DNA from 2 places in the Streptacidiphilus albus JL83 genome. Region 2 is predicted to be linked to the other one. Evidence: riboswitches for the same ligand, from Rfam matches in the RefSeq annotation. Region 2 holds a riboswitch; the other holds the start of a gene.

Region 1 (5,299 bases), 5.0 Mb from region 2:
ACCTGGAGCCACAGCGCCACCGGATCATACGGATCGGACATCGCCACCGTCGAGACCGCCACCCCGGCCGGGGCGGAGCCCAGCGAGTGCTCCATCATCAGCCGCACCGACTCCACCGCGGCCGGTCCGGAGTCGAAGAGGTCGAGTCCGATCACCAGGTACGGCTCGCCCCAGGCCGGACGGACCCAGGCCCGGCGCAGCGAGCGCACCACCGGCGTCGCCTGCGCCGACTGCGCCAGCGCCGCGTAGAAGCCGTCGGCCCGCACCTCCGGCTCGCCGATCTGCAGCGGACCGGCCGGCAGCCGGTCCAGGCCGCCCGCGACCCGGCGCAGGTCCGCCCAGGGCACGCCGACCCCGCCGCCGGGCTGGTGCGGGTTCAGCCACAGGCCCCAGCGCTCCCGGTAGAGCGCGGCGGCGACCTCACGCCCGCTGCCCACCTGGTGCGCCCGGGACCAGCCGCTCGCCGCGAGCTGCTCGGCCGAGGTCACGCACGGCGCGTAGCCGAAGCCGCCGACCTCCATGTTCCCGTACTGGGCGTCCGGCCGACCGGCCTCGCCGAACCAGAGCAGCATCCACACCTGGCCCTCGCCGAGAGCGCCCAGCAGTGCCTCGTACGTGTCGAAGCGCCCCGGAGCCACCTCCAGCAGCGCCCGCTCGATGGCGCCCCCGCCGCCTGCCTGGACCACTCTGCCGCCCTCTCCCCGCGCGCCCGTCTCGGCCTGCTCCCTTTCGAACAGCTCAGCCTATCCCGCTAGGCACGGGCGAAGAACGGCTGGACCGAGGTCAGCATCCAGTCCGCGAGCGGGTCGTCGACCACGTTCAGCAGCACGATCCCGACCTCCCAGGGCAGCGGCACCGCGCCCAGCGCCCGGCCCAGGGCCAGGTTGGCGGCCTGCTGGTCCTGGACCTCGGCGCGGGCCAGCTCCACCCCGACGAACAGCTTCTCCCGGTCCTGCTCGACCTGGACCAGCGCCCGGCGGGCCGTCAGCACCACGGGCGTGACCGAGAGTTCACCGATCGCCGCGACCAGGAACTCCACCGGGTCCTCGTGCGCCTCGGGCACCCGCAGCCCCAGCCGGGCGGCGAAGGCGGCCCTCGGCTCGGCCGCCGCGCGGGCGTCGGTGGCGCCGCGCAGCTGGGGCACCCCGCCCGCCGGAATCGGGATCCCGACCGCGCCCTCCGGGTTGACCACGATCCCGACGCCCAGCGGCATCCCCTCGGCCAGCTCGCACACCGGCGCCACCGCGAACGGCAGGTCGCCGGCGATCAGCCGGAACTGCTCCTCGGAGCTGAACACCGGCACGAAGGGCTGGCCGGCCAGCTCGGTCGTCGGCAGGTCCAGCGTCGAACCGTCGCGGGTGGGTCCGCCGGGCAGCGGCAGCCAGACGTGGCTGCGGCGCAGCACCTCGACCACCCGCGGTGTCGCGCCCGGGTCGCCGACGGCGCTGGTGAGCACCTGCTCCAGCTCGTTGGCGGGCCAGCCGCCGGTCGCGCTCTGCGCCGGAATCACCGGGTGCTGCATCGTCCCTACCACCGTTCTCCGACGTGACCTCCTCGCAGGATAACGACCGCGACCCGGCCGCAGGGGACGGACGCGATGTATGTCACTACGGCCGTCACCGCGGCTGTCACTGCGGCGCGGGACACCTTCGCCGGGCGGGCGGGCGACGCGCCCCTGCGACCGGCCCGCGCTCCATGCCATGATGAGCGTGCCCAACAACTTCACACCGGCCGTTCGAACCCGCGCGGGAGAGCCAGGCCAGCCCCACCTCCCCCGGCGGGAGCGGGGTTGCAGTCGGCGCCGAAGGAGCAAGCCCTCCCCGGAAACTCTCAGGCACAGCTACCGCACGGGCGAGGCACATCTGGAAAGTGGTCGACCGCGGGCGTACGCCCGGGGCAGGCCCACCAACGGTGCAAGCCGCGCGTCCCCGTTCTCCGGCGGGCGCCCGGTGAAGCTCTCAGGTTGCAGCGACAGAGGGGGAGAGCCCCGCTGCGGCATGCCCTGCATGCGCCTGTCCGAGAGCACCGAGGAGTCCTTTCCATGTCGTCCCCCGATTCGACCGCCGCTGCGCCCTTGCGCCTCACCGCGCTGGACGCCGTGCACCGCGCCCTGGGCGCCACCATGACCGACTTCGCCGGCTGGGACATGCCGCTGCGCTACGGCAGCGAGCGCGAGGAGCACCTCGCCGTCCGCAACCGGGCCGGCCTGTTCGACCTCTCCCACATGGGCGAGATCACCCTCACCGGCCCCCAGGCGGGCGAGCTGCTCGACCACGCGCTGGTCGGCTTCGTCTCCGCGCTGGGCGTGAACCGCGCCCGCTACACCATGATCTGTGCCCCGGACGGCGGCATCCTGGACGACCTGATCGTCTACCGCACCGGCGAGACCGAGTTCCTGGTCGTCGCCAACGCCTCCAACGCCCAGGTGGTCCTGGACGCGCTGACCGAGCGCGCGGCCGGCTTCGACGCCGTGGTCCGCGACGACCGCGACGCCTACGCGCTGATCGCGATCCAGGGCCCGGAGGCGACCGGCATCCTCGCCCCGCTCACCGAGGCCGACCTGCCGGCGCTGAAGTACTACACCGCCCTGCCGACCACCGTGGCCGGCCGCCCGGCACTTCTCGCCCGCACCGGCTACACCGGCGAGGACGGCTTCGAGCTGTTCGTCGCGCCCGGTGACGCGGTGGCGCTCTGGGAGGCCCTGACGGCGGCGGGCGCCGGGTCCGGACTGGTCCCCTGCGGGCTGTCCTGCCGCGACACCCTGCGGCTGGAGGCCGGCATGCCGCTCTACGGCCACGAGCTGACCACCTCGCTCACCCCCTTCGACGCCGGCCTGGGCCGGGTCGTCCGCTTCGACAAGACCACCAACGGCGGGGACTTCGTCGGCCGGGTGGCGCTGGAGAAGGCCGCCGCCGAGGCCGCCGCCCAGCCGCCGCGGGTCCTGGTCGGCCTGGTCTCGCCCGGACGCCGGGTGCCGCGTGCCGGGATGGACGTGGTGTCGGCGACCGACGGCACCGTCATCGGCTCGATCACCTCCGGCGCGCCCTCGCCGACGCTGGGCAAGCCGATCGCGATGGCCTATGTGGACGCCGCGCACGCCGAGCCGGGCAGCACCGTCGCCGTGGACGTCCGCGGCAGCCACGAGCCGGTCGGGGTCGTCGCCCTGCCGTTCTACAAGCGCGCCCGCTGACCCACCGCAGCGCCGCTCCCCCGCCGCCGTCCACCACCTGGACGGTGGGCGACCCGTTTCGCCGTTCCCGTACCTCATCCTGGAGAATCGACACCATGAGCAACCCCCAGCACCTCACGTACAGCAAGGAACACGAGTGGCTGACGACCGCCGAGGACGGCGTGTCGACCGTGGGCATCACCGCCTTCGCCGCCAACGCGCTCGGTGACGTGGTCTACGTGCAGCTTCCCGAGGTCGGCGACACCGTGACCGCGGGCGAGACCTGCGGTGAGCTGGAGTCGACCAAGTCGGTCAGCGACCTGTACTCCCCCGCGACCGGCGAGGTCGTCGAGGCGAACCAGGCCGTGGTGGACGACCCGTCGCTGGTCAACTCCGCTTCCTTCACCGAGGGCTGGCTGTTCAAGATCCGCCTCGACGGCACGCCCGAGGGCCTGCTGACCGCCGACGAGTACTCCGCCCACACCGGCGCCTGAGCACTCCAGACCTCTCCGAGGAAGAACACCATGACGGTTCTGAACCAGTCTCTGCACGAGCTCGACCCCGAGGTCGCCGCCGCCGTGGACGCCGAGCTGCACCGCCAGCAGTCCACCCTGGAGATGATCGCCTCCGAGAACTTCGCCCCGGTCGCGGTGCTGGAGGCACAGGGCTCGGTGCTGACCAACAAGTACGCCGAGGGCTACCCCGGCCGCCGCTACTACGGCGGCTGCGAGCACGTCGACGTGGTCGAGCAGCTGGCGATCGACCGGGTCAAGGCGCTGTTCGGCGCCGAGCACGCCAACGTCCAGCCGCACTCGGGCGCGTCGGCCAACGCCGCCGCGATGTTCGCGCTGATCAAGCCGGGCGACACGATCCTGGGCCTGGACCTGGCCCACGGCGGTCACCTGACCCACGGCATGAAGATCAACTTCTCCGGCAAGCTGTACAACGTGGCCGCGTACCACGTCGACCCGGAGACCAACCTGGTCGACATGGACGAGGTCGAGCGCCTCGCCAAGGAGCACCAGCCGCAGCTGATCATCGCCGGCTGGTCCGCCTACCCGCGCCAGCTCGACTTCGCCGCCTTCCGCCGGATCGCCGACTCGGTCGGCGCGCTGCTGATGGTGGACATGGCGCACTTCGCCGGCCTGGTCGCGGCGGGGCTGCACCCCTCCCCCGTGCCCTACGCCGACGTGGTCACCACCACCACCCACAAGACCCTCGGCGGCCCCCGCGGCGGCGTGATCCTCTCCAAGGCCGAGTACGCCAAGAAGATCAACTCCGCGGTCTTCCCCGGCCAGCAGGGCGGTCCGCTGGAGCACGTGATCGCCGCCAAGGCGGTGGCCTTCAAGGTCGCCGCGACGGAGGAGTTCAAGGACCGCCAGCAGCGCACCCTTGAGGGCGCGAAGATCCTCGCCGACCGGCTCACCCAGCCGGACGCCACGGCGGCCGGCGTCTCCGTGCTGTCCGGCGGCACCGACGTCCACCTGGTCCTGGTCGACCTGCGCAACTCGGAGCTCGACGGCCAGCAGGCCGAGGACCGGCTGCACTCGGTGGGCATCACCGTCAACCGCAACGCCATCCCGTTCGACCCCCGTCCGCCGATGGTCACCTCCGGCCTGCGGATCGGCGCCCCGGCGCTGGCCACCCGCGGCTTCGGCGCCGAGGACTTCACCGAGGTCGCGGACATCATCGCGGAGGCGCTCAAGCCCTCCTTCGACGAGACCGTGAAGTCGGCCCTCGCCGCCCGGGTCACCGCCCTGGCCGAGAAGCACCCGCTCTACCCGGGCCTGTAGGCCCCGGCTCCGGCCGGTCCGTAGCGAACTGTTCCGACGCTGTTCGGGAGCCGTTCCGGACCGGATCCGGATCCATTCGGCGGGGCACCGCGCACACTGGACAGTGGGCCGGTGCCCCGCCGCACGTACCCGACCCGCGCAACTCGTTCCCGCGCGCACCCGCGCAACCGCGCCACCGGGCCCCGACCTCGGGCCCTTCCCGGCACCGCACCCCCACCACCAAGACAAGGGCGTCTCCCGTGGCCATCAGCGTCTTCGACCTCTTCTCCATCGGCATCGGGCCGTCCAGCTCCCACACGGTCGGACCGATGCGGGCGGCGCGGATGTTCGCGCGCCG
Region 2 (5,299 bases):
CCCGGCGACCGGGAACGACATCGTCGGCGCGTGGAAGCCGTAGTCGATCAGGCGCTTGGCGACGTCGTCGACGCTCACGCCGGCCGTCTTGGCCAGCGGCCGGACGTCGATGATGCACTCGTGCGCGACCAGCCCGGCCGGCCCGGTGTAGAGCACCGGGAAGTACGGCGCGAGCCGCTTGGCGATGTAGTTGGCGCTGAGCACCGCGACCTGGGTGGCGTGCTTCAGGCCCTCGCCGCCCATCAGCCGGACGTAGGACCAGGAGATCGGCAGGATCGCCGCCGAGCCCCAGGGCGCGGCAGAGATCGGACCGACCCCGGTCTCCGGGCCGGCCGTCGGCTGCAGCGGGTGGTTCGGCAGGTAGGGCGCGAGGTGCGCGCGCACCGCGACCGGGCCGACGCCGGGGCCGCCGCCGCCGTGCGGGATGCAGAAGGTCTTGTGCAGGTTGAGGTGCGAGACGTCGCCGCCGAAGTGGCCCGGCTTGGCCAGCCCGACCATGGCGTTCAGGTTGGCGCCGTCGACGTAGACCTGGCCGCCGGCCTCGTGCACGGCGGCGCAGATGTCGCCGATGTTCTCCTCGAACACGCCGTGGGTGGAGGGGTAGGTGACCATCAGCACCGACAGCTGGTCGCGGTACTGCTCGATCTTGGCGTGCAGGTCCTCGACGTCCACGTCGCCGTCGGCGAGGGTCTTCACGACCACCACCCGCATCCCGGCCATGACCGCGCTGGCGGCGTTGGTGCCGTGCGCGGAGGAGGGGATCAGGCAGACGGTCCGCTCGGTGTCGCCGTTGGCCTGGTGGTAGGCGCGGACCGCGAGCAGGCCGGCCAGCTCGCCCTGGGAGCCGGCGTTGGGCTGGAGGCTGACCTTGTCGTAGCCGGTGACCTCGGCCAGCCGCTGCTCCAGCTCGTGGATCAGCGTGAGGTAGCCCTCGGCCTGCTCCACCGGGGCGAAGGGGTGGACCTGGGCGAACTCGGGCCAGGTGATGGACTCCATCTCCGTGGTCGCGTTCAGCTTCATGGTGCAGGAGCCCAGCGGGATCATGCCCCGGTCCAGCGCGTAGTCCTTGTCGGAGAGGCTGCGCAGGTAGCGCAGCATCCCGGTCTCGGAGCGGTGGGTGTGGAACACCGGGTGGGTGAGGAACTCGTCGCTGCGGAGCAGCGCCTCCGGCAGCCGGAGCCCGGCCGCCTCGGCCAGGCGGTCGACGTCGGCGACGGCCGGGACGCCGAAGGCGGCCCAGACGGCGGCCAGGTCGGCGCGGGTGGTGGTCTCGTCGCAGGCGGCGGAGACCAGGTCGGCGTCGACCAGCCGCAGGTTGACCCCGCCCTGGCGGGCGGCCTCGACGACCTCGGCGGCCCGGCCCGGGACCCGGGCGGTCACGGTGTCGAAGAAGGAGTCGTGGACGATCTCGGTGCCGCCCGCCCGCAGGCCCTCGGCCAGCGTCGCGGCGTAGCGGTGGGTGCGGGCGGCGATCGCGGTCAGGCCGTCCGGGCCGTGGTAGACGGCGTACATCGACGCCATCACCGCGAGCAGCACCTGCGCGGTGCAGATGTTGCTGGTGGCCTTCTCGCGGCGGATGTGCTGCTCGCGGGTCTGCAGGGCGAGCCGGTAGGCGCGGTTGCCGTCGGCGTCGACGGAGACGCCGACCAGTCGGCCGGGCAGGCTGCGGGCGTACTCGGTGCGGACCGCCATGTAGCCGGCGTGCGGTCCGCCGAAGCCCATCGGGACGCCGAAGCGCTGGGTGGTGCCGACCGCGATGTCCGCGCCCAGCTCGCCGGGCGAGGTGAGCAGGGTGAGCGCGAGCAGGTCGGCGGCGACGGCGACGACCGCGCCCAGGCCGTGCGCCTGGTCGATCAGCGGCTTGAGGTCGCGGACGACGCCGGAGGCGCCGGGGTACTGCAGCAGCACGCCGAAGACGCCGCGCTCGACCAGCTCGGCCGGGATGCCCTCGGAGAGGTCGGCGACCACGGTCTCGATGCCCTGCGGCACGGCGCGGGTGTGGATCACGGCCGCGGTCTGCGGCAGGGTGTCGGCGTCGATGACGAAGACGCCGCCCTTGACCTTGCCCATCCGGCGGGCCAGCGAGACCGCCTCGGCGGCGGCGGTGCCCTCGTCCAGCAGCGAGGCGCCGGAGGTGGGCAGCCCGGTGAGGTCGGAGACCACCGTCTGGAAGTTGATCAGCGCCTCCAGCCGGCCCTGGGAGATCTCCGGCTGGTAGGGGGTGTACGCGGTGTACCAGGAGGGGTTCTCCAGCACGTTGCGGAGGATCACCGGCGGGGTGAAGGTGCCGTAGTAGCCCAGGCCGATCATCGGGCGCAGCACCTGGTTGCGGTCGGCGAGGGTGCGCAGCTCGGCCAGCACCTCGGCCTCGGAGCGGGCGGAGGGCAGGTCCAGCGCCTCCAGGCTGCGGATCGCGGCCGGCACGGCGGCGGCGGTGAGCTCGTCGAGCGTGGAGTAGCCCACGCTCGCCAGCATCTTGGCCTGGGCGTCGGCGTCGGGGCCGATGTGCCGGTTCTCGAAGGGACTGGACTGCTCGAGTCCGGCGAGGGGTGAAGTCAGGGGTGAGGTCAGGGGTGACGTCATGGCGGGCTTGCCTCCTGGTCGGACCCGGGTGGCACGTGTGGTGTGCCGGGACGACCTCCCCCTCTGTCATCTGAACCTGAGAGCTTCACCGGCGCCCGCGGGCACCGGCTTTCACCGTCGGTGAGGACGCGTCCCGATGGTCCGGGACGGCCCTGCTTTCCAGAGCGACCTTGCGCACGCGGTACGGGGGCCTGAGAGATTCCGGGGAGGATTTGCTCCTTCGGCGCCGCGCCTGGCGCGGACTCTCCCGCGCGCGCTCTACGGTCACTGGCCAGGCTACCAGCGCGGAAGGCTGAAGCACGCGCCTCCCCGGTGCCCCGTTCGGCCCAGCGACACACCCGGTCGGCCGGTCAGCACTCGACAAAGTGATCTTTGTGGACTTTTGTATGACTTGACCGTATTTTCCCTGCGTGCCTGTGCGAGCGGGGATGTCTTCCCGCCGTGAGGAGTGGACGACCCGTGCAGACCGAGATCGACCCCAGGGACCTGATCGGCCACAAGGCAGTGGACCGCAACGGCGACAAGATCGGAACCATCGACGAGGTGTACCTCGACGACGCCACCGGCGAGCCGGAGTGGGCCGCCGTCCGGACCGGCCTCTTCGGCCGCGACGCCTTCGTGCCGCTGACCACCAGTGAGTTCGTCAGCGACGAGCTGCGGGTGCCCTACGAGAAGTCACAGGTCAAGGACTCCCCCGACTTCGGCGCGGGCCAGCACCTGTCGCCCGCCCAGGAACTCCAGCTCTACCGCTACTACGGTCTGGAGCTGCCGGCCGGGGACGCCCGCGGCAACGGCTCCGGCTCCGGCTCCGGCTCCGGCTCCGGCAACGGCTCCGGCACGGGAACCGGCACGGGAACCGGCGCCAACACGGGCACCGGCACCGCCGCCGCAGCGCCCGCGGCCGGCGCCGGGGCCGCCGTACCGGCCGCCGCCGTGACCGCTGCCGCCGCTGCCACCGCGGCCGCCTCCGCCGGGTCGAAGCCCGCGCCCGCGCCGACCGCGGAGTCCACCCAGCCGATGCCGGTGGTCGACGCTCCCCCCGCCACTCCGAGCAGCAGGACGGCCGCCTTCATGACCAGCCCCCAGCCCGCGCAGCAGCTGCAGCCGCCGCAGGCCCAGCCGCTCCAGGCCCAGCCGCTGCCGACCGCGCAGGCGCAGCCCCGGGTGCAGACCCCGCCGACGCCGCCGGTGACGATCACCCGGCCGGTCCCGGACCCGCTGACCGACCCGCTGCCCGGCCAGGCCACCGGCACCACCGCGGCCGGGACCTCGGTCCCGGAGCCGATCGAGTTCGTCTGCCGCGAGGAGCGGCTGGACATCACGACCGAGTGGAGCGTGCTGGGCCACGCCCGGCTGCGGAAGTACGTCACCACCGAGCAGGTCGAACGCCGGGTCCCGGTGATCCGTGAGCGGATCCGGGTCGAGCGGGTGCCGGTCGGCGCCGACGAGCGGGAGCAGCTGACGGACCAGGAGATCTCCGAGAGCACCGAGGAGGTCACCCTGCACGAGGAGCGCGTCGTCGTCCGCAAGGCGGTGGTGCCGGTCGAGCGGATCCGCCTGGTGACCGAGCGCTTCACCGAGGAGCAGATCGTCCGGGACGAGCTGCACCGCGAGCACATCCAGGTGCAGGACAGCACCCGGCTGGCCGGGCCGACCGCGGTGCCCGGCAATGGCGGGCCCGGCATGGGCGGCCCCGGCGTGGGAGGCCCCGGTGTCGGCGGCGCCCCGCAGCAGGCCCCGGGCAGTGCTCCGGGCGCCGCTCCCGGCAGCGCCCCGGCCGGCCGGCCCGAGCCGTTCCCGCGCTCCGGAGACACCGGCCACGCGATCGGCGCCTGAGGCGCCCGGACCGCACGCCGCCGCTCCCCGGTCAGGGCAGCGGCGGCGGCGTCGCGTCCGGAGCCCTTCCGGTCAGCGGCAGCGGATCGGCGCCGCTGAGCGCCGGGTCCTCCACCGCGAAGGTGTGGACCCGGCCGCGCACCGGTCCGGGCACCTCGAAGCGCACCGTCACCCGGCCCACCCGCTGCCCTGCACCCAGCCGTGGCCGTACTCCTCGTGCTCCACGTCCTGTCCGGGATGCCAGCGCCGGGCCGGTGCGGCCCCGGGGGGAAGGCCCTCGGCTCCCCCGGCCCGCCGTAGGCGGCCTCGGTCCCCCGGTGCCGTCCTGGGCCGGGTCCTCGCCCGCGGCCCGGCCCTTCCTCCCCACCGCCGTCCCGCCTCGGCGGCCTCGGCGGCCTCAGCGGCCTCGGCCTCGGCCTGGGCCTGGGCGAAGAGGTCCTCCTGGGTGAAGTCGGCGAGCCCGGTCACGCCGACACCGAGCAGCCGTACCCCGCCCAGCAGTTCGACCTGCGCCAGCAGCCGGCGGACCAGCCCGGCGATCACCAGCGGGTCGTCCGTGGGCGAGGGCAGGGTGGCCGAGCGGGTGAGGGTGGTGAAGTCGAAACGACGGACCTTGATCACCACGGTCCGCCCCGAGCGGCCGGCCGCCCGCAGTCGGCGGACGCAGCGCTCGGTGAGCAGGTCGAGTTCGAAGCGGATCCGGTCGACGTCCATCAGGTCGACCTCGAAGGTGTCCTCGACCGAGACCGACTTGGCGTCGCGCTCCGCCACCACCGGGCGCTCGTCATGGCCGAGCGCCAGCGCGTGGACGCCCGCGCCGTGCGCCCGGCCGAGCAGTCGTACCAGTTCGTCCTCGGGCGTCTCGGCCACCTGCGAGATC

The links. A riboswitch is a leader RNA that binds a small molecule or an ion and turns the genes downstream of it on or off. The one in region 2 is predicted to bind glycine.
Region 1: another riboswitch for glycine. It lies ahead of gcvT (glycine cleavage system aminomethyltransferase GcvT); the one in region 2 lies ahead of gcvP (aminomethyl-transferring glycine dehydrogenase).

Annotation. Positions count from the first base shown of each region.
Region 1 covers NZ_JQML01000001.1:6,091,597-6,096,895, reverse strand. Annotated here, with positions in the region: gene BS75_RS26660 (enhanced serine sensitivity protein SseB C-terminal domain-containing protein) at 1-686, opposite strand, end outside; gene BS75_RS26655 (enhanced serine sensitivity protein SseB C-terminal domain-containing protein) at 752-1,522, opposite strand; glycine riboswitch at 1,737-1,856, shown strand; gene gcvT (glycine cleavage system aminomethyltransferase GcvT) at 2,042-3,190, shown strand; gene gcvH (glycine cleavage system protein GcvH) at 3,286-3,663, shown strand; gene glyA (serine hydroxymethyltransferase) at 3,694-4,962, shown strand; gene BS75_RS26635 (L-serine ammonia-lyase) at 5,202-5,299, shown strand, end outside.
Region 2 covers NZ_JQML01000001.1:1,138,951-1,144,249, forward strand. Annotated here, with positions in the region: gene gcvP (aminomethyl-transferring glycine dehydrogenase) at 1-2,583, opposite strand, end outside; glycine riboswitch at 2,640-2,751, opposite strand; glycine riboswitch at 2,753-2,843, opposite strand; gene BS75_RS45515 (PRC and DUF2382 domain-containing protein) at 3,043-4,419, shown strand; partial or broken gene BS75_RS43195 (DNA polymerase IV) at 4,451-5,299, opposite strand, start outside.